2 regions of the Solibacillus sp. FSL W8-0372 genome follow, and region 1 is predicted to be linked to the other one. Evidence: riboswitches for the same ligand, from Rfam matches in the RefSeq annotation. Region 1 holds a riboswitch; the other holds the start of a gene.
The links. A riboswitch is a leader RNA that binds a small molecule or an ion and turns the genes downstream of it on or off. The one in region 1 is predicted to bind FMN.
Positions count from the first base shown of each region.

Region 2: linked by a shared signal. The riboswitch ahead of ribE (riboflavin synthase) and the one ahead of MKY13_RS05670 (ECF transporter S component) in region 1 are both predicted to bind FMN.

Region 1 is NZ_CP150204.1:1,170,893-1,186,484, forward strand. It holds gene ccsB (c-type cytochrome biogenesis protein CcsB) at 1-722, shown strand, start outside; gene MKY13_RS05650 (response regulator transcription factor) at 847-1,563, shown strand; gene MKY13_RS05655 (ATP-binding protein) at 1,556-3,331, shown strand; gene sigX (RNA polymerase sigma factor SigX) at 3,474-4,007, shown strand; gene MKY13_RS05665 (hypothetical protein) at 4,004-5,221, shown strand; FMN riboswitch at 5,330-5,503, shown strand; gene MKY13_RS05670 (ECF transporter S component) at 5,747-6,322, shown strand; gene brnQ (branched-chain amino acid transport system II carrier protein) at 6,546-7,904, shown strand; gene MKY13_RS05680 (IS1182 family transposase) at 8,074-9,423, opposite strand; gene MKY13_RS05685 (YitT family protein) at 9,731-10,594, opposite strand; gene MKY13_RS05690 (MerR family transcriptional regulator) at 10,925-11,311, shown strand; gene glnA (type I glutamate--ammonia ligase) at 11,348-12,706, shown strand; gene MKY13_RS05700 (hypothetical protein) at 12,826-13,203, opposite strand; gene MKY13_RS05705 (hypothetical protein) at 13,934-14,101, opposite strand; gene MKY13_RS05710 (ABC transporter) at 14,441-15,556, shown strand; gene MKY13_RS05715 (ABC transporter permease) at 15,569-15,592, shown strand, end outside.
Region 2 is NZ_CP150204.1:1,965,861-1,981,452, reverse strand. It holds gene MKY13_RS09815 (Lrp/AsnC family transcriptional regulator) at 1-193, opposite strand, end outside; gene MKY13_RS09810 (carboxymuconolactone decarboxylase family protein) at 299-706, shown strand; gene MKY13_RS09805 (GNAT family N-acetyltransferase) at 774-1,343, shown strand; gene MKY13_RS09800 (transcription initiation factor TFIIIB) at 1,472-1,675, opposite strand; gene MKY13_RS09795 (VC0807 family protein) at 1,696-2,385, opposite strand; gene MKY13_RS09790 (transglutaminase-like domain-containing protein) at 2,734-3,927, opposite strand; FMN riboswitch at 4,128-4,262, shown strand; FMN riboswitch at 4,363-4,496, shown strand; gene ribE (riboflavin synthase) at 4,618-5,253, shown strand; gene ribB (3,4-dihydroxy-2-butanone-4-phosphate synthase) at 5,268-5,879, shown strand; gene ribE (6,7-dimethyl-8-ribityllumazine synthase) at 5,895-6,359, shown strand; gene MKY13_RS09770 (spore coat protein) at 6,522-6,728, shown strand; gene MKY13_RS09765 (spore coat protein) at 6,746-7,054, shown strand; gene MKY13_RS09760 (hypothetical protein) at 7,179-7,418, opposite strand; gene MKY13_RS09755 (hypothetical protein) at 8,004-8,495, shown strand; one part of gene MKY13_RS09750 (IS3 family transposase) at 8,456-9,339, opposite strand; one part of gene MKY13_RS09750 (IS3 family transposase) at 9,339-9,585, opposite strand; gene MKY13_RS09745 (hypothetical protein) at 9,936-10,445, shown strand; gene MKY13_RS09740 (methyl-accepting chemotaxis protein) at 10,666-11,505, shown strand; gene MKY13_RS09735 (DUF2975 domain-containing protein) at 11,863-12,318, shown strand; gene MKY13_RS09730 (hypothetical protein) at 12,669-12,887, shown strand; gene MKY13_RS09725 (hypothetical protein) at 12,983-13,438, opposite strand; gene MKY13_RS09720 (PadR family transcriptional regulator) at 13,579-13,896, shown strand; gene MKY13_RS09715 (DUF2812 domain-containing protein) at 13,889-15,094, shown strand; gene MKY13_RS09710 (M23 family metallopeptidase) at 15,507-15,592, shown strand, end outside.

The DNA of each region.
Region 1 (15,592 bases):
GTGCGGTAGCGGGTCTAATTTATTTACTGAAAAATGTAAATATGAATGAACGCTCAAAAGAGAGCTTTTGGCTTGAAACGGTTATGTTCTGCTGTGTATTAATTGTAGGTTTCGTGGCAGCAACGGTAACATTCAATGTCATGGATTATGAAGCGAAGTATGAATATGTCGATACTTTGGATAAAGTAAGCACTTCAACATATTTGATGCCGCCAATCTTTGGCATGAATGAGTATGTAGAGTTAACAGAAGATCGCATGACACCATTAGTAGAATTGCCTGCACTAATTGATGCACGAAAATTAACAACAGTAGTATGGTCCATTCTATTTGGTACGGTGATTTATATTTTGATCCGTCTCATCTTTAGAAGAAAGGTAGCAACAATGTTCCAGCCGTTGGTAAAGCGAGTAAACTCTACATTGATGGATGAAATCGCATATCGTACAGTTTTAATTGCATTCCCAATATTTACGCTTGGAGCACTGATTTTTGCGATGATTTGGGCGCAAAAAGCATGGGGACGTTTCTGGGGCTGGGATCCAAAAGAAGTTTGGGCGCTTGTTACATGGTTGTTCTATGCAGCATTTTTACATTTACGCCTATCAAAAGGCTGGGAAGGCAAAAAGACTGCCTGGTTAACGGTAATAGGGTTCCTAATCATTCTATTTAATTTAGTTGTCGTAAACTTAGTAATTGCTGGTTTACACTCTTACGCTTAAGTTTATTAAAATATCATAAAGTTATAAAAGTTCAATCATTTTGATTGAGCTTTTCTTTTCAATTGTACTTTTAAAAGGTACAATGGAGTAGAGAAAGAGAAGAGTTTTGAAAGGGGCAACATCAGTGTCTGAAAATATTTCTGTATTAATTGTAGATGATGAAGACCGCATTCGACGTTTATTAAAGATGTATTTAGAACGCGAAGGCTACGCAGTAGAAGAAGCAGAAAACGGAGAACAAGCACTTTCAATGGCGCTAGAAAAAGATTATCATTGTATTTTACTGGATATTATGATGCCTGAAAAAGACGGTTTAGAAGTTTGCGCTGAGCTGCGTGAAAAGAAAACAACACCGATTATTTTGTTAACAGCAAAAGGAGAAGAAGCAAACCGTGTTCAAGGTTTTGAACTGGGAGCTGATGACTATATTGTTAAGCCGTTCAGTCCGCGCGAAGTTGTGCTGCGTGTAAAAGCTATTTTACGTCGATCAGCGGTATTTTCACCGGTAGCGAATGCTTCTTCATCTAAGGATTTAGTTGTATTCCCGCACTTAACTATTGATCACGATGCACACCGTGTAACAGCGGATGGTACAGAAGTGAACTTAACACCAAAAGAATATGAATTATTATACTTTTTAGCAAAAGCACCAGATAAAGTATTTGACCGTGAACAACTGCTAAAAGAAGTATGGCATTACGATTTCTTTGGCGACCTTCGTACGGTAGATACCCATGTTAAACGTTTACGTGAAAAGTTAAACCGTGTCTCTGAAAATGCGGCGAAAATGATTGTAACTGTTTGGGGTGTCGGCTATAAATTTGAGGTAGTAAATGATTAGAATAGCAACAAGTATTGTCGGGAAGCTATGGGTAACCATTTTGCTTCTCGTTTCATTTGTCCTGTTTATTTTCACGGTATTTATGCTGGAGTTTCTTGAAAGCTATCATAATGAACAGTCTGAAATTTCCTTGAGACAAACTGCGGCAGCTATAGCCAGTATTGTTGATGAGGATGAATTGGATGATAAACAATTCGCAATTATCTCCGAGTTATTAACGGAAACGACAAATGTCCTCATCGCGAAAAATCCAAATGAAGTACTGTATTCAATGCAAGAGGGATTGAATAAAGAGGAAATACAGAAAAATATTATTTCGAACGAGGATTTAGGGGAAGTTTATGAATCAAGTGAGCCGATTGTTAAAGAGCTTCTCCTGCCTTCGAATATTGAAGAAAATAAAAATTTGAAATATATCGTTCTTGGCTTTCCATTAAAAAGTGACGAAGAGTTACACGGGGCAGTATTTATTTACAAAAACCCGGACGCATTAAATCAAACAAGTAATGAAACAACGAAAATTGTCTTTTTGGCAGCGGCCATTGCATTCATATTGACGACAATATTTGCGTTTTTCCTTTCTTCCAAAATAACGTTGCCATTACGGAACATGCGTGAACACGCATTTGAATTGGCAAAGGGTCGATTCGATTCTAAAATTGAAATAAAACAGAATGACGAAATTGGTCAGCTGGCAGTAGCCTTTAACCAAATGGGCCGTCAATTAAAGCATCATTTGGAAGTGATTAATCAGGAAAAAGAGCAATTATCCAGTATTTTAACATCGATGACAGATTCGGTAATCACTTTTAATCGTGATAAAACAATTTTAGTTAGTAATCCCCCGGCGGAGCGTTTGCTTCAAAAATGGTTTGTTGAAAAAGGTTTAAACAGTTCGAAGCCGATTCCGGAAGAGCTCTATCAAATGCTTGATCATGTCCTAAGTTTTGAAGATCAGCTGGACGAAGAGTTGCAGATGGGGAAATCTTATTATAGTATTACGATCAGCCCACTCTATAGCGGAGATTCGATTCGGGGTGCGGTTGCTGTTATACGTGATAAAACAGAGGAAACAAAGCTGGAAAAACTGAAGTCGGATTTCATTGCCAATGTTTCGCATGAGTTGCGAACACCGATAGCGATGTTGCAAGGCTATTCAGAAGCTATTATAGATGGTGTTGTCACAACAGAAGAGGAACGCACTGATATGATTCGTATTATTTATGATGAGTCCCAACGAATGAGCCGACTCGTTACGGATTTATTGGATTTAGCACGAATGGAGTCGGGTCATATGAGTCTTTATAAAGATGATGTCCCATTAGTGTCGGTAATCGAACGCATGACGCATAAGTTTGATCAGACAGCTAAAGAAAATCATGTACAACTTCATTTTGAAACTGACTTTTCGGAGGATGCGCTTATCCCGATTGATGAAGATCGCATTGAGCAAGTGTTAACGAATTTAATCGATAATGCAATCCGCCATACACCGGCTGAAGGTTCAGTTACAGTATCGATAACAAATGAACAGAAATTTGCTAAAGTTCAAGTGAGTGATACTGGCCAAGGTATACCACAAGATGACTTACCATACGTATTTGAACGTTTTTATAAAGCGGATAAAGCACGTACACGTTCAAAAGGTGGAACAGGCTTAGGGTTAGCAATAACCAAAAATATAGTAGAAGCACATAACGGTACGATTTCTGTAGATAGTGTGGAGCAACAAGGAACAATCTTTACATTTTATTTACCACTAACTTAACGAAATTGTAGTAAGAAAAGTTTATCATTTTGTTCTCAAAGTGATAAACTTTTATTTTTAACAAGCTATTCATATAATATTACAGGGTATTGTAACTTTTACTGTTTGAAAACGACAAATTATTAGAACGGAGGTGGGATGGGTGCAACAGTCCATATTCCATCGATTATACGATATGTATCATCAGGATGTTTTTAATTTTCTGTTTTATTTAGTAAAAAATCGTACAGCGGCGGAGGATCTTTCCCATGAAGTGTATGTACGTGTACTGAAATCGTATGAACGCTTTGAAGGAAAAAGCTCTGAAAAAACGTGGCTTTTCTCAATTGCAAAAAATGTGGCAATTGACTATTTCAGAAAGAAACAGGTTCGGGATAAGCATGCATTTACCGCATTTGATTGGGAAACAGAGCAGCTTGTAAGCTCTGTCCCTTCACCAGAACAGTCAATGGAACTAAACGATGAACTAAGCCGATTACTGCTAGCATTGGAACGATGCTCGGGGGATCAGAAAATGGTGATTATTATGCGCTATCTTCAGGAACTTTCGATACAGGAAACGGCTGATATATTAGGATGGACCACAGGTAAAGTAAAAACGACGCAGCACCGGGCATTAAAAAATTTAAGACAGTTATTGGAAGCTCAAGATGGAAAGGAGGCGAATTCATTATGAAAAAGGAGCGTTGGGATGAGGAGAACCTGGAGCAACTTCTAAAACAGGCCCCAAAAGTAACCGATCATCGAACAAAGGATGAAATATTTAATCGTTTAAAGGATGAAGGAGCATTTAGTGAAGAGCCGCCTCAAATACAACAGCCTACGCAAAAAGGGATTCGCTGGGCGCCGCTTCTAGTATCTATCGCTTCCTTATTTATTATAGTTTTGATTGGTGCACAGTTTTTAGGAAATGATCAGTCTATCTCTATGGAAAATACATTTGATATGGCGACTACAGAATCGGAAGAAAGTGCCAAAATGAGTAGGGCTGGAGATGCAACTTCAAAAAGTGAATCCGCGACAATTTCTAATTTTTCAATGGATACACAAGGTCAACAAACTTTAATTTATGAAAGCCAGCTTGAAGGCGTGACCTTATTCAAAATTGGTCTTGCTGGGGACGATGCAGAAAGTGTTCCTGTGAGTATTTTAATTCCTAATGAAGTTGTTGTTGATAAGCTTGGCACGGATAAACCGACAGCATTGGAGCTTTATAAAACGTTTAGTCCATTGCTGGATGAGCAAATGCTTGGATTTAATGAGTATCATCCGTTAAAAGGCGAATTGCGTGAAGAAGGAAATAAACTTATTCACACATTACCCGAGGACCACGGATATGACACAAGTTCGGCTACATTATCGAATTATTTCGGTTCCCTTGTAGATACATTTGGCAATTCGTATGAAGAAGTACAAATTGAAGATGCTAATGGAAAAATCGCTTATTTTGATCATGTTGGTGAAATGGGACAGTCAATACCATTGAAAAGTGAACAAACACAATATAATTATTTTATGTATCAAATGAGGGATGGGGCAGTTTATTTAAGTCCTAACTTCCGAATGACCTTCCCAAACGTAACGGATGCGATAAATAATATGACAACCGAAGCCAATGATATATATCGTACAGTCATTTTACCTGGAGTTTCGTTAACAGTAGAAGATAAAGGGGATATTGTAACAGTAACATTCGACCAAGCGCTTGATTTGGAACAATATGATCCCGCTCAAGTGATGCGTATGATCGAAGGGTTATTATTAACGGCTTCAAGTTTTGATAAGCAAATTAAATTTGAACAAATTGTGCAAGAAAATTGGAGTGGCTTTGACTTTACGAAACCTTTAGAGAAGCCAGTTTCGGGAAATATATTGTTCTATAATTTTTAATCAATTCAAATAAATTTACTCGGAATTGTAAGCAATGGTCTTTACAATTCCGTTTTTATATATATAATAGAAATTGTAACAAGTATTTTGTTGCATAATTTCATATTGATTCATCTTCGGGGCAGGGTGTAATTCCCGACCGGCGGTAATTAAAGTTGTAACCTCTGACCATTTAATTGGAGGACGTTACAGAAAACTTTTCGAGCCCGCGAGCCACTTTTGTGTGCAGGATTTGGTGAAATTCCAAAGCCGACAGTATAGTCTGGATGGGAGAAGGTGAAGGTACGGTCGTCATTTTATGAAAATGTCGTGCTTTGTAGTACCGTTAATAATTTCCTTAATTATGAGCGAAATATCTTTCGTATACATAAATTTAAGGGAAGTTACTACAAAGGCATGAGTAGACTTTTATTTAAGTGTGCCTATTTCTCCCTTATGCTCTTTTTTGCATAAGGGTTTTTTCATGAATGATTTGATACGTCCTTTCTTCTTGCGAGATGGAATCAGCAAAGAGGAGAGATTTCTATGCAAAAGAGAACTTTGAAGTTACGGTCATTTGTAACTATCGCAATGCTAAGTGGGATTTCGTTCATTTTAATGTTATTGAACTTCCCATTACCTTGGTTTCCTGTATTTTTGCAGATTGATTTTAGTGATGTTCCTGCATTAATTGCGGCGATTACGATGGGACCTGTCGCGGGCATTCTTGTTGAATTAGTAAAGAATGTACTTGATTGGATTTATACAGGGGCGCCAGAAGGAATTCCGGTTGGTCATATGGCAAACTTTGCAACAGGCGTATTATTCATTTTACCAGCTTACTATATTTATAAAAAATTCCCTTCCGCAAAAGGGTTGATTTCAGGCTTAGTCGTTTCAACAGTTGTAATGTCGTTGGGGATGGCTATATTAAACTACGTAGCGTTCTTGCCGATGTATACTTATTTACTAGGGTTTGAATATGATATGTATGAAACGATAGTTTTAGGTATTTTACCATTTAATATTGTTAAAGGAATTATGATGCTAGTTGTCGTGACAATGATTTATCGTTCAATGCGTGTATGGATTGAACAACAGCGCAGACAATATTTAGCTTAACTTAATAAACAGTGAGGAGTTATGTCATGTACAATTAATTTTATGACATAACTCCTTTTTATTTGCTAGAAGATTGTTAGGATATGTATATAAAGTTATATGGGAATAATTATTGCTATTGAATTCAAAGTAATTCACTGTTATCATAATGTACATTGTTGTGAAAAATCGGGCTATTTCGTCAAAAGACCAACATGATATGACTTCTTTAGGAGAGATGACGATGGAGAAAAAAATACCATTTTCAACATACGCAGTTATTGGCACAATGCTGTTTGGTATGTTTTTTGGTGCAGGAAATTTAATCTTCCCGATTCAAATGGGACAATTAGCAGGTACGAATTATTGGCTTGCATTAATTGGTTTTTTAGTAACGGCAATAGGGCTGCCGTTTTTAGGTATTCTTGCAATTGGTTTATCTGGAAGCAATGGATTGCGTGATTTAGCAAGTAAAGTACACCCGGTATTTGGTTTGCTATTTGCGTTGGCATTGTATTTAACGATTGGACCGTTTTTTGCCATTCCTCGTACTGCTACGGTGCCTTTTGTAGTTGGTTTCGAACCTTTCATCGATCCATCACAAATTACATTATGGCTTGCAGTGTTTAGTTTTGTATTTTTTGCTATCGTATTTTACTTTTCATTAAATCCAGCGAAAATTATGGATATTATCGGCAAATATTTAACGCCGGCATTTTTAGTTTTTCTGTTTGTATTAATCGGAATTAGTTTATTTTCGCCGATGGGCAATTTTGTCGAGCCTGCTGGGGCGTATATAAATGAGGCGTTTATGACAGGGTTTAAAGAAGGTTACAATACGATGGATGCACTTGCTTCACTAGCATTCGGTATTGTTGTGATACATGCCATCAAGCGTACGGGTATTACTGATAAAAAGGAAATTGCAAAAGCGACTTGGAAATCAGGTGTTTTTGCAATGGCTCTTATGATGCTAATATACGGTCTCATTACTTATATGGGGGCATCGAGTGTAACAGCGATAGGAACTTATGAGAATGGCGGTCAAATTTTTGCGGCTGTAGCAGATTATTACTTTGGCTCGTACGGTGCGATTTTATTGGCTATTATTATTGTACTTGCCTGTCTCAAAACAAGTATTGGGCTGATTACGTCGTGTAGCGAATTTTTCCATGAAGTATTTCCAAAAGTGAGCTATAAAGCATTTGTTGTATTGCTATGTATTGTATCGTTTGTTATAGCAAATGTCGGATTAACGAATATTATTACATATGCAGTACCGGTGTTAATGTTCTTATATCCTTTGGCAATTGTCTTAATTATTTTAGCGCTTTTCGGACCGTTGTTTGGTTATAAACAATCAGTTTTTGCGACAGCTATTTTATTTACATTCTTTATTAGTGTTATCGATGGCTATAATGCATTGATCAATAATGTCCCAGCATTTGAAATGAGTGCTTTTACAACAGTTTCTGAAATTTATGCACATTATTTGCCGTTCTATTCGATAGGGCTGGGATGGATCGTACCTGCAGTTATTGGGGTAGTGATTGGTTTATGCATTCCGGGTACCGACAAAAGTAATGCTGTAGGTAATCAATAACATGAATCAAAAAAGGATGAATTGAAAGCATATGCTTTTAATTCATCCTTTCAGGTTGTCGACAAAAGGCATCGAGAGCTCGTCTCTCGATGCCTTTTGTCATTTCTTTTATCAAATTAGGCTCCGAAGTTCTGTAAAAGGGCTCCTCTTCGAGGGAAGATGCCCTCATCTAAGCTCCTTGCCAAGTCCATGTGGCAAGTTTCTTCAAGTTCATGGCAGCAAAAGTAAGCATCGCCTGCATGGACAATTTTTTAAGGCCTCTTAGCGTTGTCCATCGCATACCATGCTTCTCTTTCGCATCCGCAAAGACACGCTCAACCGTCTCTTTTCGTTTTGCATAAATGGATTTAATTTCATGATGATGACGAAGATGTTCGGCTTCTTCTAGATAATCTGCCCAAATATGTCGCTGAATCATTTTCGTATGATTTTTACTTTCCGTACATTGTGCTAGAAATGGGCAATCTGCACAAACCGCTGGATTCGATTTGTATTGGCGATAGCCTTCTTTCGTCGTCGTTGTATAGCGCAACATCTGGTCATTCGGGCAAATATAGCAATTATAGTGCTCATCATAGACATACTCATGTTTACGGAAGAAGCCATCTTTCGTTTTCGGTCTTGTATAAGGAAGAACAGGCAACATTTGATTTTCTAATAAAAAGTTCGTAATCGCAGGTGTTTTATAAGCCGCATCCGCAGCAACAGCCACAGGCTTTTTCACACGATGAATGACCTTTTCAACAAGCGGTTGCAGCATATGACTATCATGGATATTGCCCGGTGTCACAATCGTACCTAATACAAAGCCACGTTCATCTGTCGCTGCATGAAATGAATAGGCAAATTGTTTTGTCCGTTCGTCCTTCACATAGTAACCACTTTCAGGGTCCGTTGTGCTCTCTTTGATTTCTTTCCATTCTTCCTTTTCAAACTTCTCCGGTGGAAACGGCTTTTTCCCGTTCTTTTCACGGTCTATGTTTAACTCTTCTTGTAGCTTTTCTTCATAAGCACGTGTCTCTTTTCGAACCATCTTCTTATCAAATTTTCGTTTATTCGCACTTGCCTTAACATGCGTAGAATCAATAAAGATATGGTCAGCTGATAATAAACCCGCATCCACAATTTCTTTCAAGATGCGATAGAAAATCTGTTCAAATACATCTGTATCCTCAAAACGCCGTGTATAATTTTTGCCAAACGTTGAGAAGTGAGGCACTTCTGTATGAAAACCGAAGCCTAAAAACCAGCGATACGCTACATTCGTTTCAATTTCCTTAATCGTTTGACGCATCGAACGAATACCAAAAACGTATTGAATCATTGTCATTTTAAATAAGACAACAGGATCAATACTTGGTCTACCGAAAGGTGAATATAAGTTTTCAACTAATGGATATACAAACGAAAAGTCAATGGCTGCCTCTAATTTACGTACGAGATGATTTTCTGGGACAAGTTGTTCAATCGTCAACATTTCTAATTGATTACGTTCATTCATTTGGTTTTTAGTCATCATATCGGGACACCTCTTTGATTTAGATAAACTATATTAGAAAGAATAGATCAAGTTGATTGGAATGGAAGGGGCGACTTCTGCGGGAATAGCGGGACTGCCGATACACCGCAGGAGCGTAGCGACGAGGAGGATTGGCACCCGCCCGCGAAACGCGTCCCCTGGAATGGAAATCAACGGTTTTCATCATTTAAATTTATTTTAAAACAAAAAAGACTGTAGGCAAACTCGAATTTCTTCGAGTTTGTCTACAGTCTGAAAGGATGAATTGAAAGCATATGCTTTTAATTCATCCTTTTACTTATTTTTATTAATGGATGTTTCGCTTTTGGAATGTCCCGCCACTTACTTCGACTACTTCATAAACAGTAACGAAAGCTTTAGGATCGACCTCACGAATGATGGCCTTTATTTTACTTTCTTCCATACGGTTAATGACACAAGTGATTTCTCTAAACTCCTGGTTTGAGTATGCACCATACACTGTATTGAAAGTAGCGCTTCGGCCTAAACGATCGCGAATCGTTTCGACCATTTCGTTTGGCTCGCTTGTAATAATTTTATAAGTTTTCGAACCGCTTAATCCTTCTTCAACAATAATAATTACTTTTGATGCAATGTAGTATGCGATTGCAGATAATAATGCTCCTTTAAAACCGAACACAAATGAAACGATGATAAATACGAAGAAGTTCAAAAATAAAATTAAATCGCTTGTTCCGAATGGCAGCTTTCTTGATAGCAGTACAGCTAGCATATCAATTCCATCCAATGCACCACCATTACGAAGTGCTAGACCCATACCAATACCTAAAATAATACCACCGACAACGGTAATTAATAGTGCATCACCTTCTATTATTGTTGGAACATGATGCATAAGGGAAGTCCCGATTGCCAACGAGGCGATACCGATAACTGAATTGATCGCAAAACTTTTCCCAATTTGTTTATACCCAAGATAAATAAAAGGGATATTGAGTAATGCAATTAGCATCCCCAATGTTAATGGGGTTGTTTGTGAGATGACGATACTAATTCCGGTAATCCCGCCATCCGATACATTATTTGGAATTAAAACGGCTTCCAATCCGTAAGCGGCGATAAAACCACCTAAAATAACTATAATTTTTTGCCCGATGGACTTTGCAATATTTGGTTTAGACTTTGACATAAACTTCCTCCTCGATCCTCATGATTAGTATTATACAACAATGAAACCAACATGACGTTTGAAGTTAACAATAACAATAAGTTTAATTAAAAAAGGAGTAAATTATGTAAATAGTGGTGTGATTAATTTCAAAAATATCCTGTAGCGAACATTCTGAACTAAAATTCCTTATTTTTTATAAATCTAACATGCCATGTATATAAAGACGCTAAAATCGTTCGAATTATGCGATTAAAACGTTCTAATATTTGTATGTTAGTTTTTATAACATTGAATTGACAAAGTACCTTACATTGATTTAAAGTTAAATCAAGAAAGGGAGGCGATAGGATGAGTCGAGAATTTCGAAGAGCGATGCCGTTATTACCGATTAGCATGGTTATGCAACTAACCGACTTAACGGCAAGACAAATCCGTTACTATGAAGAACATGAACTAATCGTCCCTGCCAGATCAGAAGGGAATAGGAGAATGTTTTCTTTAGATGATATTGATGCCCTATTAGAGATAAGAGAGTTACTTGACCAGGGTATTAATATGGCAGGTATAAAAAAGGTATTTGCCATGCGGACGAAGGACTATGTTACGAATACTGACATTGTACGAATGTCCGATACAGAACTTAGGGCAATACTTCGTGAAGAAATGCAACAAGCTCAGCGTATGCAAAAAACTTCGCTACGACAAGGTGACTTATCGCGTTTCTTTCAATTCTAAAAAAAGATAAAAACATAATTTGGGGAGTGTTGAATGATGACAAATACAGTTATTAATAAAGCGGGCAAAGCAACTAAAGAGAGTATCAAAAAAATTGTGGCTGACAAAAACGTGAAATTCATCCGTCTACAATTTACGGATATTTTAGGTACAATTAAAAATGTTGAAATTCCAGTAAGTCAATTAGATAAAGCTTTAGATAATAAAATGATGTTTGATGGATCTTCAATTGAAGGATTCGTTCGCATAGAAGAATCTGACATGTATTTACGTCCTGATTTAGATACATTCATGATTTTCCCTTGGACGGCTGAAAAAGGTAAAGTAGCCCGTTTGATTTGCGACATCGCAAGACCAGATGGCTCACCTTTTGAGGGAGATCCCCGTTCAAACTTAAAACGTATGTTAAAAGAAATGGAAGAGCTTGGTTTCACAGGCTTTAACTTAGGACCAGAACCAGAATTCTTCTTATTTAAATTAGATGAAAAAGGCAATCCAACATTAGAGCTTAATGATGACGGTGGTTATTTCGACTTAGCGCCAACTGACTTAGGTGAAAACTGCCGCCGTGATATTGTGCTTGAGCTTGAAGAAATGGGCTTTGAAGTTGAAGCTTCTCACCATGAGGTAGCTCCTGGTCAGCACGAAATCGACTTTAAATATGCTAACGCAATCGAAGCATGTGATAACATCCAAACGTTCAAATTAGTCGTAAAAACAATTGCACGTAAACATGGTTTACATGCAACATTTATGCCAAAACCATTATTTGGTGTGAACGGTTCAGGGATGCACTTCAACTTATCGTTATTCCAAGGCGACAAAAACGCATTCTGGGATGAAGGGGCAGACCTACAGTTATCAAAAACAGCTAAACATTTCTTAGCGGGTGTATTAAAGCATGTTCAAGGTTTCACAGCAGTAACTAATCCAACAGTAAACTCATACAAACGCTTAGTTCCTGGATATGAAGCACCTTGTTATGTGGCATGGTCACCGAAAAACCGTTCACCATTAGTACGTATTCCGGAATCTCGTGGTCTATCAACTCGTATTGAACTACGCTCAGTAGATCCATCAGCAAACCCATACTTAGCAATGGCAGTAATTTTAGCAGCAGGTTTAGATGGTGTGAAAAATGAAATCGAGCCACCAGCACCAGTAGACCGCAACATATATGTAATGAATGCAGAGGAGCGTGCAGCAAACGGCATTGATAGCTTACCAGGTTCTTTAGATGCAGCATTAGCAACTTTAGCTAAAGATGAAGTAATTATTAACGCTTTAGGCGAGCATATTTACGCTAATTTCAAAGAGGCGAAAGAAGTAGAGTTCGATATGTTCCGCACATCTGTGCACCAGTGGGAACGCGACCAATATATGAAGATGTACTAAGAGAAAAGCGTTGGGGCTGTAGGCTCCAACGCTTTTTTCATTTTTGTTGCCCCAATCTAATCGAAGTGCTGCACATTACAATTAATAGGTACTGAAAAAATTAAGAGAGTAGGTTCCTTTTAAGCGACTCTTAAAGCTAACTGAGCTAATAATTGGATGGCTGCCTGAACTACTACGTCAATTTGAACTTCGGTTTGTCTTACAGTTATTGAATCAGAGTCAATAATGGTTACACTTTGTGATTCGGTTTGATTAACTTCTAAATTTTGAGCGATTCTTTGAAGATTGCTTACATCAGCGTTTTCATTCGAGCCTAATACTACAATGGCTGCTTCGATAGCAGCTTGTAGGGCAGCTTGAACTACCACAAGACCTTGTACTTCTGTTTGAGTTACGTCAACAGTATGAGAATTTTGAATTAATAAACCTTGATTTTGAGATTGGTTTAATTCTATAGTATCTTCAGTGTTTTGATTTGAGTTTCCACTAATTGCCATAAATAATCATCTCCTTTCGAATTTATTTTGTCTTACGTTCCTAGATTATGCTTTAGTTAAAAAAGGCTGTGGACTAATATCTTAGGTGACTATGAATTATTCAGGGGGTGATAAGCCTATTTGCTAATTAAATAGCTACTTGAAATAATCTGGGCACATATTTTATTAGAAGCGTTTCTTAATAAATTTAAGTTGAAGATGTTTAAAAGGAGAAAAACCAATGACTAAATATCAAACATTAAATATTTATAAAATGTTGAATTATAGAAGAACAAAAATTCCCTTACTTTCCGAAATCATCCAGAGAAGATAAATATTCCAAAAAGGAATTGATAAATTAGGCAGAGGAGAAAGAGGTAACGTGGAAGTTGAGTCGTGGGTACTTTGTTTAATCGATTTTGAAAGCGAAGAACCATCCTTCTATTACAATCTAAATAATAAAAGTTCGTGCGTAAGGTTAGGAATCAATGCGAAGTCAAAGAAAGTGAACTCATATAGTTAGTTTGAAGATTATAAAAGGGATAATAGACGTTCCAAGAGATTTATTAATTGATTCTATTATAGAAACATTTGATGAACTTGGCTTAATTAATAATAAATTATAGATAAAGCTAAAATATTTTGAAATAGAAAAAAGCTACGGTTGCGCCCGTAGCTTGGATTTAGAACAGCCCTTTAATCTGTACAATAATATTTGTCAGAGGGGTGTCTGTTTAATGTTCTTCAAGTATTAAGCAGCAGAGTAATCTAACTGTGAGAGAACTTGATTGTACACGTCTTTTTTTACAATATAAAATGTTTTTTCATCATATGTAACGATTACTTGCCCAGGCTTAACAAATACTTTGGCTGTTTCTAAATTAGCGTATTTAGTACCTAAAATTTTTGAAATGTTCATTTAAAAAACTCCTTTAATGTTTCTATTATTGTTGTTCCCAAAAAAATTAAAGTTTAAAAGCATTTTTATAAAGTTTTAATGCCCAAATTGTAGGGATAGGTACAAACTCATAAAAATAGCGCTATTTCAAATAAGGGCATACAATTACTGGTAATTTATAACTTATATGCTTGTTTGACCGAAAAAATGCCTCTTACTTGTTAGTTTTGTCTAGCTATTAAGGGGCATTTTACTTAGGGTATGGGAGTTTCGGTGTTGTAAATACCGAATAATTAGACTATTCTAATATAAGATACTTAATTTTCCAGAAAATGAAATATAAAGGTTGGTGTTGCATTCATGCTACGAGCGTTAAAAGTTGGGTTGTTGATTGAACGTACGAATCGTAAAAACTTGGTGGCGCTATTAGCTGTTGTAGTTGTCGTGTTTGGTATGATGTTTTTCATTAAGGCACAGGAGGTTGGACAGCAGCTAGATGAAAAGAAGAGTGATTTTTATAATGGTCGCGCAGCCCTGTCAAAGTTTCAGGTAAAGGATGCTTCTGAAGATGGGGATGGTAGTGATCTTTTTAAAAATTTGACGAAGCAAAACAGGTCGATTGCCTTACAAATAGCGGCATTAACAATGGATAATTATCCGTTGTATTATGAGGCTTCAATGACTACAGCAGAGCTTCGAAAAGAGGCATTTGATCTGGAGGACTATGATAAAGTGGCGGATTTATTGCCTACTAAGCTAGAAAATACACTGAACTATATGTATTTTAAACAGATGGTAGATTCCGAGAAACAAACAATCAGTGATTTATCACAATACATACCGTTCCTACTTTATTTTTTCAGTATTGCTGGTTTTGGTTGGTATATTTTTATTAGCTTTTACACGAGCTCAATTTTGTTGGATGATTTTGAACACACAAGTTTAGTGAAAGGTTATCCAGTGCGGTTTGATCAGTACATTCTGTCGAAATGTGTCATTGCATTTGGCTATGTGCTCGCGTTTATTGCACTCATCTTTATATGTTCGTTGTTAAGTCTTAGAAATGGCTTTGGAGATATTACGGAACCTGTTCGTGTGTTTTTAGGTGAACCGACACTCGTTTCAAGTATTTCCTATATTGGACGAGCAGTACTGTACATGATTGTTATATCAATTTTTGTCATGCTACTGTCGATTATTCTGAATGTACTCCTTAAAAACATGTATTTAACTTTATTTGTTCACTTTATTTTGTTCTTTTTACCGATTATATTCCCATCACTGATTAGTCTGTTTCCATATAATCCGTTCAATTTTATGAGCTTTAATGAAATTTTAGCTGGTGTTCCGGTTGATTTAGAAAAGTCAACAACAATTACGATGAATCAAGGACTTATCCTTATGGTCATTTGTATTGTATTGATGCTGGTTATTATACAGCGCTTCTTCTCAACTGGAAAAATAAATCGAGCGTAAGGGGGGACAGATATGCGGGGATATTTTGTTTTTGAA
Region 2 (15,592 bases), 790 kb from region 1:
CAGCAATAGGAAATCCTAGGTTTTTCGCATTTAAATTAACGGTGTAACCTGTAATAATTTCCTTATCTTCTAATTGCCTTACCCTTTCTCTAACAGCTGGTGATGTTAAATGAACGCGACGACCTAGCTCGCTCATTGATAATCTACTATCTTTTTTTAGTTCTTGTATAATTAATTCATCGATTAAATCCATCTCGAATAATCCTTTCTATTTTTAAATAGTAATCATGAAAACACATTAAATGAATTATGTGAAACTGTCTATAATTATTCTATCCTAAAACAGGAGGGATGAATAATGACAATTATAAAAATGAACAATATAGGGGATACACCATTTCAGCAATTATTTGGCTTCAATCTACAAATTCAAGAGCAATGGGCTAGTTTAGGAGAGGCGCTTGAAAAAGATGGATTTTTATCTGCAACATTAAAAGAGCAAGTTCGTAGAATACTCGCACAAGAAAACGGCTGTCAATATTGTAAAGCAAAACCTGACCCACTACTTTACGATGAAAAAACAGCTATATGTACTGGATACGCTCAAGCCTTTTTGAAAACAAAGGGGCACACACCATTGAATGTTACGTTAGTTTTAAAAGAATATTTATCGGATGAAGAAATTAGTGAACTTCTTGCTTTTATATGTTTTACGACTGCTTCGCAATATTTTGGAGCCTTAATGCAATTGCCGCCTTCTCAATAATCTTTAATGATAAGGTGTTCCACTTTGGAAATATGTAAGAACAATAATTAATAGGCGAGGGTAAAAAATGATAAATTTTTTAGGGACACAGAAAATAGAAACCGAAAGATTAATCCTTAGAAGGATGGAGATATCCGATATTCAAAAGGTGTTTGATCACTGGCTTTCAGACGAGCGGGTTTCTGACAACAGAGCGAGCGCAGCACATAGGACCGTTTCAGAAACAAAAGAAAGAGTAACAAAAATTATAAGTAATTATGCTAGTAATGAATTTTGTTGGTGGGCAATTGAGCGGAAAGTTGATAGAGAATTGATTGGAGAAATCGATTTGTATGAATTCGATAACGCTACCGGAAACTGTGAAGTAAGCTATTCGATTGGATATGAATGGTGGAATCAGGGGTATGGGACGGAGGCGTTAAAGGCGGTTGTGGAATTTGGGTTCAAATATATGAACCTTCATAAAATTTCTGCTGCACATAATACTGACAATCCTGCATCAGGTAAAGTAATGAGTAAGGCAGGGATGGTTCAAGAAGGAATTATTAGACATATGATTCGCAATGCCAAAAACCAATACAAAGACTGTGTTATTTATGGAATACTTCAGGAAGATTATTTTAAAACTAACGATTAAGCCAAAAATATATTCATTAGGTTACTGTAATAAAATATATAGAAACCTTACAAGGTAGTTATCAAAATATGTAGCCCATTGTAAAGTTCAATGGGCTAGGACAAAGGGATTCAAGTTTCCCGGTTCGGTTAATACGTGTCCTTAAACCGCTCCGGCTTTTTCACATAGCCTTCAATTATAAATCCGCACTCCGTACAAATAATGTATTCAATAATAGACCCAAACCCTAATTTATTGACGAGGGACATGACACTATGACCACTGTGCTGGCCTTTTCCTAATTCCGTCGAACCGCATTTTGGACATTCACTTACCTTTGTAGAATGGCTCAATTTCTTCACTCCTCATTTTGCTATACTGATTCCGTTACTACTTCCGAACTTTCTGTCTCCGGTTGCTTGTTTTCCTGAGATTGTTTTGCATGTTTTTGTATAACGTTATTTATATTAAAGAAAAGTCCCATTACGATAATGGAAAATACCCAGCCCGCTACTTTTTTATAGATGAGCATGTCCCCATATCCGTCGATACCATATTTATTTAGCAGAAATGCCGTTAATCCTGCCATAACAAGACCTCGAATAATAAACACCGCTTGGATGATTTGGAACCATTGGAAAATACCCTTTTGAAAAAATAAAGTTTTGCTGTCTTTTCGGTCATAGCCCTGCAAATACGCAAAATCAACCGCGATATATAATGTAAAAGGACGCTTCACAACGAACAGAATAAAATATATAAATGTATAAAAAAGTCCTAAATAAATTCCGTTAATAATCATTTGCTCTGCTGAACCTGACAGTAAATCCACAGTTGTACCAATTAGCATCGAACCTAAAATAAATAACCCCGTTATATTAAATTGTCTATCCACAATAAATCGGTAAAGGGTATAAACAATACCAGGAACGGTTGAAAGCAGCATGGCAACATAATCCCCTAAAGGTTCCCTACCAAAATTCCAAATAATATAGGGTAATGCCGCATAAAATAGCAACTCAAGTAAAATAGAATTTTTATTCGACTGTGTTTTTTTTGCCATAGAATCCTCCATATATATCAAATGTAATTACAATTATTCTCTAATAAAATTCCACTTGATTGGTGGGCTACGGCAAGACAGCGCTAAAGCCACAGATACGTGTCTTTATCACTGCCTTTATTGCCGTTTGCGAGGCCCACCCATCCCAAAATTTTGCCCTCGTTATAAGGTGAAAAACAACCAATCAGCCGCTTGCGCTATCGCGAGGCGGCATTTTGTCATCCCCAACTTATGGTGATGAATCAATTATAAACCCAATTGTAATAAAATGGATTATTTTATTTCCTGAGAAATTGAATGAAAATTAAGAAAATAGATAGAGAAGTTATTTACAATACTGCAATGCAATTAAACTAATTTTGATAAATTAGAGATTAAAGGCAATAAAAAGTACAGTGCAACAACCGTGTAAAATAATGCTCTTTCTCTTCTGGCTATAAATGAAATACATATAACAATAACCGAACCAGCTGTTAATGCAGAAAAGAAAGGACTGCTTAACAGAAAGCTAAATATTATGGAAATAAAGAAAACGAAATAGGAAAAGCTTTTTAATTTTGAAAAGAACCCTAGAGCGCCGGTTTCTGTAATTTTCCATTGACCTAAATAATTATGCTGATTTTTATTAGGTTTTATCGATAAATTTTCCTGGTCAAACCGCACGTAGATCGGCTGCATGTATGGTACACATCCTTTTACTGCCTCGTAGCCCCAATAAAAAGGCTGACCGTCAATTTGAAAAGGCACGATGGGAGGATATTTCGAATCGACTATAGTTTGTTTATCCAGATCATTATATTTAGGGGAAAGATACAGCTCTGCATCATTGGAAAAAACAACTCGCTGCTGTTCTAATTGCCCGAAGTATGCGGTCCATTTTAATGTTCGAACATTACTGAATAAAAATTGAGTTTTTTTCTTCTTTTGAATATAGGCCATGCTGCAATCAACCGGAATCCAGCCCGTTTGTTCGTCAAAAAATTCGTTCCACACATGTGCATTCATCTTGCTGTTTGCCCAACTGCCTACAAGGGATCGGCACGGGATACCAATAGAACGGCAAAGGGAAGAAAACATAAAAGCATACTCGCCACAATCACCTTGCTTCGCCTCTAAAAAAGACTTGATGCCTCTCCCCTTAGGCGGGTACATATATTTAAAATGATTGACTACATAATGGAAAATTGCCTTCGCTTTTTCCATTGTCGATACAGCGCCAGCCGTTATTTCATGTGCTAGATTCCTCATCTGTTCATCCACAACAACAAGTGTGCCGCTGCGTAAATAAAATGCCTTTTCTTTATTCGTAAGTATTTTTTGTTCGTTTTGTTTATACGTATCGATGGAATAATTCATTTGAAACTGTTCATTTTCTTTTAAAGTAAAATAAAAGAGTTCATTGTTCCCGTCATCAATTACTTTTTCTTCAGGAGAATGAGTACAAATCACGTCAGGATGATCCATCGGTAAAGTAGTCCATATCCTTGTTATACCTTTATTTGAGTTATGATACGAATATGCTATATTGACAATGTTTTTCATTATAGACACCTTTTCTTTTCCTAGTTTTTAAAAAATTCTGGATATTTTTATATACGGATGCTCACCTTAAAAGTTTCATTTTAATTAACGGAATAGCAAGTTAGTAGAGGTAAATGGAATGATAGTTATGGAAGCAAGAAGGTCCGAAATGACTATTAGTATTCTAAATAATCTATGTTACAATAATTTTCAAATAAAATAATTTCCTTCGGGGTCGGGTGAAATTCCCAATCGACGGTGATGAGTTTAACTCTAAGCCCGTGAGCCGCTTTTTGCGTGCAGGATTTGGTGCAAGTCCAAAGCCGACAGTATAGTCTGGATAGGAGAAGGAATAGCAACGCATTTTTGAAAATTTGATTTAAAATGTGCTTTTTTGCTATACACTTTTCCCGTCGCACCTACGTGACGGGATTTTTTTATTGATCATTTTATATGAATTTCCTTCGGGGTCGGGTGAAATTCCCAATCGACGGTGATGAGTAAATCTCTAAGCCCGTGAGCCACTTTTGTGTGCAGGATTTGGTGCGAGTCCAAAGCCGACAGTATAGTCTGGATGGGAGAAGGAAGCAATATCATCAGTTTTTTGAAAAATGTAGTCAAAAGGCTTATTTGATGCTGCTAAATTTTCCTCTCATCGAACTCCGAATTCAATCGGGGTTCTTTTTTTACTTTTAAAAAGAGGTGAGTAGGATGTTTACAGGAATTATTGAAGAGTTAGGAACTGTGGAGCAGATTAGTCAGTCCACACAAACGATGGAATTAGCCATTCGCGCAAGTAAAATTTTAGAAGATGTAAAGCTCGGGGACAGCATTGCGGTGAATGGAGTTTGTTTAACGGTGAAACAATTTACGTCCAATTCATTTTTGGCGGATGTGATGCCTGAAACTGTTAAAGCAACAAGTATGCAACAATTGACTGTAGGCATGCATGTCAATTTGGAACGGGCAATGCTGGCGAACGGCCGTTTTGGCGGACATATTGTATCTGGCCATGTTGATGGTGTCGCAATCATACAGCGGAAAAGACCAGTTGCAAACGCGGTTTATGTAGATTTAGCGATGGACCGTAATTTAATTGCACAGTGTATCGAAAGAGGTTCTATTACAGTCGATGGCATAAGCTTAACGATTTTTAATATGACAGATACACTCGTTACCATTTCCTTAATCCCTCATACATACGAACAAACTGTGTTGGGCTATAAAAAGGCCGGGGATGTTGTGAATATTGAAACAGATTTGATCGGGAAATATGTGAAAAAGCATTTACAAAATCAAACGGCAAGTACGATTACACAGGATTTTCTGCAACGTACAGGGTTTTAAAGGAGTGGAAAAAGATGAATACGATTGATGAAGCAATTCAAGCATTAAAAAATGGTGAAATTATTATTGTTGCCGATGATGAAAATCGAGAAAACGAGGGTGACTTTCTCGTGCTGGGGGAATTTGCAACACCGGAAAATATTAACTTTATGGCCCTTCATGGGAGAGGGTTAATATGTACACCTATATCTCCAGCCATCGCTGAAAAACTATGTCTTCATCCAATGGTCCAAAGTAATACAGATACATATCAAACGGCTTTTACGATTAGTATCGATCATATTCACACAACGACAGGAATCAGTGCATTTGAACGTTCAGCAACGATATTGGCATTACTTGATCCAGCAGCGAAGCCGGAAGATTTCCACCGTCCTGGACATGTTTTTCCGCTCATTGCAAAACAAGGAGGCGTAATAGAGCGCTGTGGTCATACAGAGGCAGGGGTAGATCTTGCAAAATTATGCGGGTCGATGGAAGTGGCGGTCATCTGCGAAATTATGAATGAAGATGGTTCAATGGCGCGGATGCCACAGCTTGAAAAACTCGCACTAAAACATCAGCTGAAATTTATTACGATAGAAGATTTAGTTCAATATATAAAAATAAACACAATGGTTGTATAAGAAGGAGCAGATAAAATGGGTAAAACATTTGAAGCACAATTAGTAGGTACAGATTTAAAAATCGGAATCGTTGTCGGCCGGTTCAATGAATTTATTAATGATAAATTATTAAGCGGTGCAATTGATGGATTAAAAAGACACGGTGTAAATGAAGATAATATTGATACTGCCTGGGTACCAGGGGCATTTGAAGTACCCTTTATCGCAAAGAAAATGGCAGAAGCCAATAAGTATGATGCAGTAATCGGGTTAGGTACAGTCATTCGCGGATCAACAACACATTATGATTACGTATGCAATGAAGCAGCTAAAGGCATTGCCAAAGCGGGTTTGGATACTGGGGTACCGGTTATTTTCGGAATTGTCACAACTGAAAATATCGAGCAGGCAATTGAACGCGCAGGGACAAAAGCGGGGAATAAAGGATATGACAGTGCAATGTCTGCTATAGAAATGGCGAATTTAAATAAGATGTTTTAGTTTCATAAATAAAAGGGCTTTTCGGAAAAGATTCATTCAAATTTTCGAAAAGCCCTTTTTTCTTTTATACATTTCTTACATAGCTTCATCAATCCATAGTGATTATTTTTATGTAAGTTGGGTAAATAACTGTGAACACTTTATGAAAGAGGAGGTATTATAATGGCCGCTAAAAAGGAACTAGCTTTACATGAGCAACTTGAAGTCCATGAATTACTGATTTTTAAAACGAATTGTGTGACAAAAGGGAAATTGTTTGTTGATCTTGTACAGGACAAAAAGTTAAAAGAAATTCTTGAAGAGGATTTGGAGCTTTCAGTAAAAGCAATTAAAGATTTAAAAAAAGTGCTTGCTGACGCAAGTAAATAATACGTGAGGTGAAAAAAATGGCGACAAAAAAATCAGAAACTCAAACTGAAGAGCTAAATGTATCGATCATTGATGATATGGCAATTGCGACAGATTTACTGCTTACATCGAAAGCTGCAGTCAGAAGTTTAGCGGTAGCTATTACAGAAACAGCAACACCTTCTGTGAAGAAGCTGTTACGTCGTGAGCTTGATAATGCGATTGACACACATGATAAAATTGCACAGTATATGATTAAAAATGAAATGTACCATGCCTATGATTTACAAGAGCAGATGGAGCATGATCTGGAAAAAGCGGATATTGCATTAAAATTAGCGAAATAATAGTTTAAAGCGGCTGATATTTAATCAGCCGTTTTCTTCAGCCTAAAACTGTCGTATCGATTAACATTCATGCCTTTTTCGATTTGATTTGGAAACGTTATTTAGAATGATTCTGTATGCTTTATCAATCTTTTAATGGAAGGTTAGACAACAATAAATTGATTAGGAAACCACTGATGGTAAATATAATCGTCCCGATCAGCACCTTTACTAATGACACCTCGATATCCACAATATGATCAGTCTCCTGTGTTATTTCAAGTACTGTCCACCAGTTATCGATTGAGGATTCATATATGGCAAAGTATAACCATATTAAAAAACAGAAGGATACAAATATAAAAATCCCCATTTTTTTATTCATAACACACCTCCTATACAACTTTTCGCAAAATCAGAATGTTATACCCATTTAATCTTTCTGATATTTTTTATTCTGAATAGCAAAGAAAATCCAAATCATTACTAAGAAACTAGCAATTCCATTTATCGAAGAAAAATTTATTTTAAATATCCACCTAATTATGTCTTGGCTAATTATAGATATTAGTGTCAAAACGCTGACTAATAGCAAGGAGTGTAATATTAATTTTGGGAAACGTATTTGAGAAAGTCGTGGGAAATTCATTATATTATCACCTAGTATTGAAGAATTCTAATAATTCAATTATACACTTTATTAGTAAGGGCGCCTCTATTATTGTGAGTTATTTTATTCCGAGCAGGTGACATATTGCATGAATTTTAGTGTGGTCTTTAATAAAGATTGATAATTAATCTGTAAGGATTACAATTTTCTTATTCCACAAACGGGCCATTATCTTGAATAACGCCTAATAAGAAAAACTGGATATTTATGTTAATATATAGAGGGTCTTGTGAATAAGTGAACTTAAACTAAGCAGGTTAGGTTGAAAAAGCGTCCAATTGATAGGGGGATTTAGTATCAGTGAAGAAGTTAAAATATCTGAGTTTGATTCCATTATTCTATTTTGTCTTAATCCTTTCAGGTTGTAATGAGCGTGTAGACAATTATTACTTGTCGTTAATGGGTGAAAGTGATAATTGGAGTTTAACAAACTATGAAATTGTTCTAACTCAAGAGGACTTTAAAGCAGGTAACGGAACATTAAGAATCAAAGATGAGAATGAATATATGATAGATTGGTTTGAGTTTATTACCCATGTAGTTATTAACAATAAAGATACAGTAGTTCATCACAATATGGAAAGTGGCCCAGGTACAGATTTAACAGAAAAATCGACTGGAGCAATTGAAGGGCCAGCGTACTTTAATGAAAATAAAGCCCCGATAACAATTGAGCAAGTTGATAGCATCTATATGATTGTTAAATGGAAGGATAATAATAACTGGAATGTCAACACTAAACTGGACAAAAATTATAAGGGTTGCAGCTTGAATTCCACAGGCGTTAAATAGCCAAGTGTTCCGTGAATTCGTAAGTTGTTAAACCAATGGACGTAATCTCCAAGTTCAAGAGCGAGCTGTTCAAGAGAGGTGAAGTGGGCTTGATTAGCGAATTCTGTTTTAAATACCTTGAATGTTGCTTCAGCCACGGCGTTATCATAAGGACATCCCTTCATGCTCAGTGATCGCTGGATTCCAAACGTTTCAAGTGCCTCTGAAATTAGTTTGTTATCGAACTCTTTTCCACGATCCGTATGAAACATTTTGACGTCATGCAGGTTGGCCTGAATGCTCGAGATTGCTTGATATACAAGCTCTGCTGATTTATTTTTACCAGCACTGTAACCTATGATTTCACGATTAAACAGGTCGACAAATAGGCATACATAGTGCCACTTTTTTCCGACACGGACATATGTTAAATCGCTGACAATGACAGCTAACTGTTCTTCTTGATTGAATTCGCGTTTCAATTCGTTCTTAACAGGTGCTTCGTTACAGCTTGATTTATATGGCTTAAATTGAGCTACAGTATAGTTTGAAACAAGCCCTAGTTCATTCATAATCCGTCCAATTCGACGACGGGAAACCTGTTTTGGTTTAGATAATCTCATTAATTCTTTCTTGATTTTACGTGTACCGTAATTATTGCGGCTTTCTTTAAAGATACTTGCGATTTCCTTTGTAAGTGCTATTTCTTCAACTTTCTTTTCACGCTTCCCAGAAAGGTCGGCATGGTAATAATACGTGCTTGTTGGAATATCTAGGACGGCACACATTGCTGATACCGAATACTTGTGAGTGTTATTACGAATCACATTTATTTTCGTCCCATGATCAGCGCCGCTTGCTTTAAAATATCGTTCTCCATTAATAAACGTTGGTTTTCCTTGCGTAATCGAGCCATTTCATTTTCTTCTTCTGTTCGATTATCCTTCGCTGAAAACGAACCTGTTTCCTGGTGATTCTTAATCCAGCGATCTAACGCAGAAGGCGTAATATCATATTCTCGGGCAATGTCTGCACGAGACTTACCGTTTTCATAAAGCTTCACTAATTGCAGTTTAAATTCGGGTGTAAATGTTCGACGTTGACGTGTCATAATAGCACGCTCCCTTTAATTGATAGTCTAAGTTTACAATCCCTTATTTTATCTGTCCAACTTAGTGTAGCCTATTCAAACAAAGTTGAAGAGAGAATCGATTTATATAACAAGATAAATAAAGAACATTCTTTCTTAAACTAACGAGAGATTTTAGTTGAATAACAAACTTCCACAATCGGGCGCAATTCTTTAATAAGGATCACACCACTTTTCATTAAAGGGCCATATTGTTGAATAACATTTATATAGGGTAGTGTCTGAATAGATTAAAATTTCGCCGATAAGAAATATGTTAATAAGCAAGATGGCACCATGGTAAGCTATTTTTAAAGGGGGAGTTTAATTAAGTGAAAAGAAAATTATTTTTCAGACTTTCAATAGGTTTGAACATATTACTCGTGGCAATTGTAGCTTGGGGAATTATAAAGATGAACTTCGTAAAGGAGCAAGTTGTTGTTACAGAAGTCCAAAGTAATTTAGTAGAGTTGGAAGGCTTGATCGCTAACCAGATGGAAGATAATTGGTCTGAACCTAATTTGGTTACAACTGAATTAGGCGATGTATTAAACGGTATTTGGCTTGGAATGACAACTGGCAAGCAATTGGGAACGCTTTCTAAAAGTGAAAAGGAAATTCTTGAACATTTATATTTCAAGTTAAACCAATTTCCAACTGATGAATTATATAGATTTGCTGATTTAACCGTAGAAGATAAGCGGAACTTTGAAAACTTAAGGGAAGCACTTCGTGAAGTTGGATTAGGATTACGTATTACTAGAAGTGCCAATATGAATTCTTTTATGAGCCAAGCAGAAGCGTTAAATAATAAAATTGAATCCCCATTAGTTCCAAAATGACAGTTTGTTAACCAACACCCCCAAATAATTGAAAGTGGGGTGTTTGCGATAAACTCACTAACTCAACCCATGCTCCCCAGAATATTATTTTATAGGACCTATGTAGCGTATATTTTAAAACCGTGTTATGTTATTTAAAGAAATACAATAATTACAAGCAGCGTTTTTTTCAAAAGCATTGACAAGATGAAAATTAGCAATTACTCAAAGGAGAACAACAATGTATAAACTCAATTCAAACACAGCTATTCATCCGACGTTACAAAACTATTTAGATGTCTTACCTTTATTCCATTCGATGTTACCAGACTTAGCTATCGGATTAACTGATACAGAAGAATGGATCGCTTACTTTCCAGGGCGAAAAATAGATATAGGAGCGAGACCAGGTACTAAAATAAATCCACAAGAACCTCTAGCAGATTGTATTAAAAACAACAAATTAATACAGGATGAAGTTCCACCGGAGTTCTTTGGACTTCCTTTTACCGGCATAGCTGCACCTATATTAGATAATGGTCAGGTAATTGGAGCACTAGCGATTCAATTACAAAAACAAAATGAAAAACAACTTAGAGCGATTTCAGATGAGATTGTACAATCACTTGAAAAAGCTAATAACCGTGTTGTATCAATCACAGATAGCTCAGAAGGTCTCTCAAAAATCAGTGATAAATTGTTAGAACAATCCACTCATGCAATGGAAGAAGTGAAAAATACAGATGAAGTATTAAATTTCATTAAGAGAGTTGCTGATCAAACAAACCTTTTAGGGTTAAATGCCGCTATTGAAGCAGCAAGGGCAGGGGATAAAGGTCTTGGCTTCACAGTAGTTGCTAATGAAATAAGAAAACTTTCTTTTGAAACCGTTTCTTCAACAGAAAAAATAAGACAAACACTAACGAACATCCAAAATTCCGTGAATGAGATTACAGCTTCTATTCAAGAGGTTGTGGTTGTTGGACGTGAACAAGCATCCTCTACTGACGAAATTTCAAACATTATGACTAAGATTGAATCTATGAGTAAAGAGTTAAACAAGTATGCTTCCGAATTATAAAAATTAGGAACGTTAAAAATATACATATAATATGGATTTCCAAAAATAAAAGCGAAGTAGTACCTTAAACAAGGAGCTACTTCGCTTTTAACTTATAATTAATGATTAAGTTCGATCATTTATAGTAAAGTTTGATAAAAATTTGTTTGAATTGATTAAGCGCTATGTGTATGAATTACATTGGCACTTACCTGAAGAAACAAAACGGGATGCAATATAGTGGCTTGATTCACTCCTCCTCTAATTGAAATGACAGTAAAAAACATTTTAAAAAGAGAAGGGGAACAATTTGATTACGGAAACCTTCATCAAGATAATTCGTTTAAATGAAAAACATTGGAAAATAAGGAGGACACTATGAAGAGAATTAATTCTATTCTTTTAAGTTTAGGTATTGTAGTGATTGGCATAATCGTATTGTTTTTATGTGTATATCTTTTACCTATCCTTGCCCAGGAAGCAGCTACTGTTCATCCGGAAGTCGCCTACTTGCAATATCCTATTTTACTTGGATTATACGCAACAGCAATCCCATTTTTTTATGCGCTTTATGAGTCAGTGAGTATGATTTATGTGATTGAACGCAAATCATTATTTTCAAGCAGCATTATAAAAGGGTTAAATTATATTAAATATTGTGCATTCATAATTATCGCTTTGTACGTAGCAGGATTTATTATACTTGATACGGCAAATGCATTCCCGCCAATCATGGCAGTTGCAGGGGTAGTAATTATTGCCGTATCAATAATGGTAGCAACCGGAGCAGCATTCATTAAAAATGTAATAATGAAAATTTCATTATCAAACTAATGACAAATTACTTAGTAGTATAAAGAAAAAAAGAGACGAAATTAAATTCATGTACGGTTGATGGGGAGAACCTATTAAATAACAAAACAATTGGGGACTAATTCGTAAGATGAATTATGTCCCTATTTTTATTGTTAGATCGGTATTTAAGGTAATTTACCGACCGAAATGGCACCTCAATGTGTTTATAAATTAAAGTAAAAACATAAATTTATGTAATTTTGTTAAAACTAGTGCTAAAAGAAGTGGGAAATGGTTCTGGGATTATTAGAGAATATCCATTAATTGAAATAATTCACTAATAATTTGTAAATATATGTTAAATTTGTTTTACAAGGTGGGTGAAAATTATGGATAGTAAGAAAAGAAATCTTATTTTAAATTTCGTAATCGGTATTACTGCAACAGTTTTAGGAGTGCCATTACTGTATGCGATGGGGGTTCCTACGTTTGATGTCGTATTAACTACATTGTTCGGAGAAGGAAGTATATGGGCTTTAGTCTTTTCTGTAATGTTAATCCTGTTAATCATTTTAGGTGCTAATAAGGTTATGAAAAGCAGCACTTAATTCTTTTTAAATTAATTGATGTTTTAGTTTAACAGTAAAAATGCTCAGAGAGTAAATCTGAGCTTTTTTACTTGGAATTTTAGCATGAAAGTATGCTATTTAATAAACTCAATTAATTTTTCCGTCATTTCTTTCCCAACTGTATAAGCTGTATGGGTATCTTCGGTGTTCATCAAAGTACTTGTTTCACCTTTTTCATGTATCCATAGATGAAAATATTGTACATTTCCATTCTCATAAATAATGTTCATATAATATTCTGGATTAGTCATATCCGCTATGCCATTTACTTTTATACCACTCATAATTATAGTTTTTAACGTCTCAATAGAACTATCTTCAAGAACAATTTTGTTGCTTCCATTAGTTTTTGAAATACTAATTTCTTTAATTTCCCCATCGATTTTTATTGTTGGAATCTCTTCTACCTCGGACTGCTGTTTAGGTTTATTTTCACTACTGTTTATTGTATTGCTTTCATTTGTTTGGCAACCAAAAAGTAGCGTTGATGTAATAGTCAGTGATAAAACGAGTAACATTATTTTTTTCATATAATAATCCCTCCATAATTGTTAGACGGAGTTAACCCCCTGAAAGTTACAATTAAAAATAAAGTTTACAAATATTTCCGCATACTTTACTATTATGTTATACGATATATCGCGACACATAATAAAAAGGAGTGATGGACATGTCCTATAATGGTGGACCGATGACAGAGGCAATGTATTACGTCTTATTAGCGTTAATACGTCCAAACCACGGATACCAATTAATGCAATCAATTACAGATGTATCGCGCGGACGGTTAAAAATGGGACCAGGCACATTATACGGAGTTCTTTCACGTATGCAAAAGGACGGTTTAATTGTTCTGGCAAAGGATGATGGACGAAGAAAAACGTATGAAATTACGAAAGAGGGCGAGCAGGCATTACGTGTGGAGTACGAGAGGTTGAAGTCTTTAATTTATGACAGCCGCATTTTAGAGGAGGGAAACGATGAGTAAAATTGTACGTAAAATTCGACCATCTGAATACTGGCGCATCGGTGAGCATGAAAGCTATTTCTCCGATATGTCTTTAATGGGGCTGCACCTTCATAAAATAGGGACTCATTTTATTCATTTTAAAAAAGGGGAGCCGAATCGGATTGAGTATCGCATGGAAGTAACGAAGAAAAAATCCATTTCGTATGAACAAATAGATTTGTATGAAGAGAATGGCTGGGAACATGTAACAAGCTATCAATATTTTCATGTCTTCTCATCGCCGGAAGAGAGCAATGCACCCGAAATACATACAGACCCGGCGGAACAGGCTTATACGTTACAGCAATTAAGTAAAATTCTTCTCGTTAATTTAATCGCAATGTCATTGATAGTACCATTATCAATCGGTCTGCTGAGCGCTACTTGGTTTTTGGATGGAACACCAGTTTTACGATTAGTAGAAGGTCGTATGATTCAGCAAAGTATCATGGGTATCATCCTTCTTTACTATGTGTATTACTCTATAGGTGCAGCAAGGGCAATCCGTTCATTAAAAAGAGATTTAAAGGAAGGAAAAGCAATAAACCATCATGCCCCATGGCAAAATAGTTTGCATAAAAATTCTGTTCTTCCGTTTATATTTTTTGGAGTAGCGCTTGTCAGTACTATATTGCCAGTGATGCAATTAATAAAGATGGATACTTATACTCTGCCACAAGAGGATATAGGCTTACCGATTGTCCGTTTGGCTGATATTGAACAAAATCCATTGCTTAAACGTGATGAATATTATATTGATGAAGTGGATTGGGCAAACCGCTACTCGACGAATTGGGGGATTTTTGCACCTGTGCAGTATGAAGTAGATGAAAGTGGTATCGTAGAGGGGAGGACGTGGTTAGATGAAAGCGGCCCATATTCACCTAGTATTTCAACGGAAGTTTATGAACTCACTTTTCAAGCTTTTGCAGCTCCATTAATATCCGATCTTATTAAGTGGAATTCGTATGAAGAGGAAATAGATTCGTACTTAGAAATAGATCATGCCACACTAGATGAATTACTCGTATATGAAGAGGAAGGAAAGAAACAAATAGTCGCTGCTAAAGGGAAAGTAGTCATGTACGTGCGGTATTACGGTTATGCGGACGTTGATCATCTAATAGAAAATGTCGCACAAAAAATAGAAGTGCTTGCTAAAAAAGATAATATCTAATACAGATTTCCGACAAAAGATTTCGAGAAACCTCTTGCCTTTTTATTATAAATTTCATCTAGATGCTTAGCAGGAACAGTTGTTCACGTTTATTGATTTTATTACTCGTCATTGTAGATATCGTGCTCACTTTATTTAAAGCGACGAATAAGTTGATTGGAATGGAGGGACCGTGACTCCACCGGGAACCGCACGCGCGGAAGATCCACTAAATTGTGCCTGCCGTTGTAGGCATAATTTAGTTAGCTGGAGCCGTGCCCGGAGAAAGCATCGGTCCCGGAATGGAAATCAACGGTTTAATGTTAATTTATTTTAACTAACACTTTTTATTGATCTAGGATCTTAATATTATTTTGAAACGAATGTGGGACTCAAATCGTACATATATAAAGAACTTTTAGGAGGGATTGTTATGTCTATTCAGGATCCACTTTCGTTTGGTACATATTTTATCAATAATGAATTTGAAACAATTTATAACGCTACTACTGCCGATTT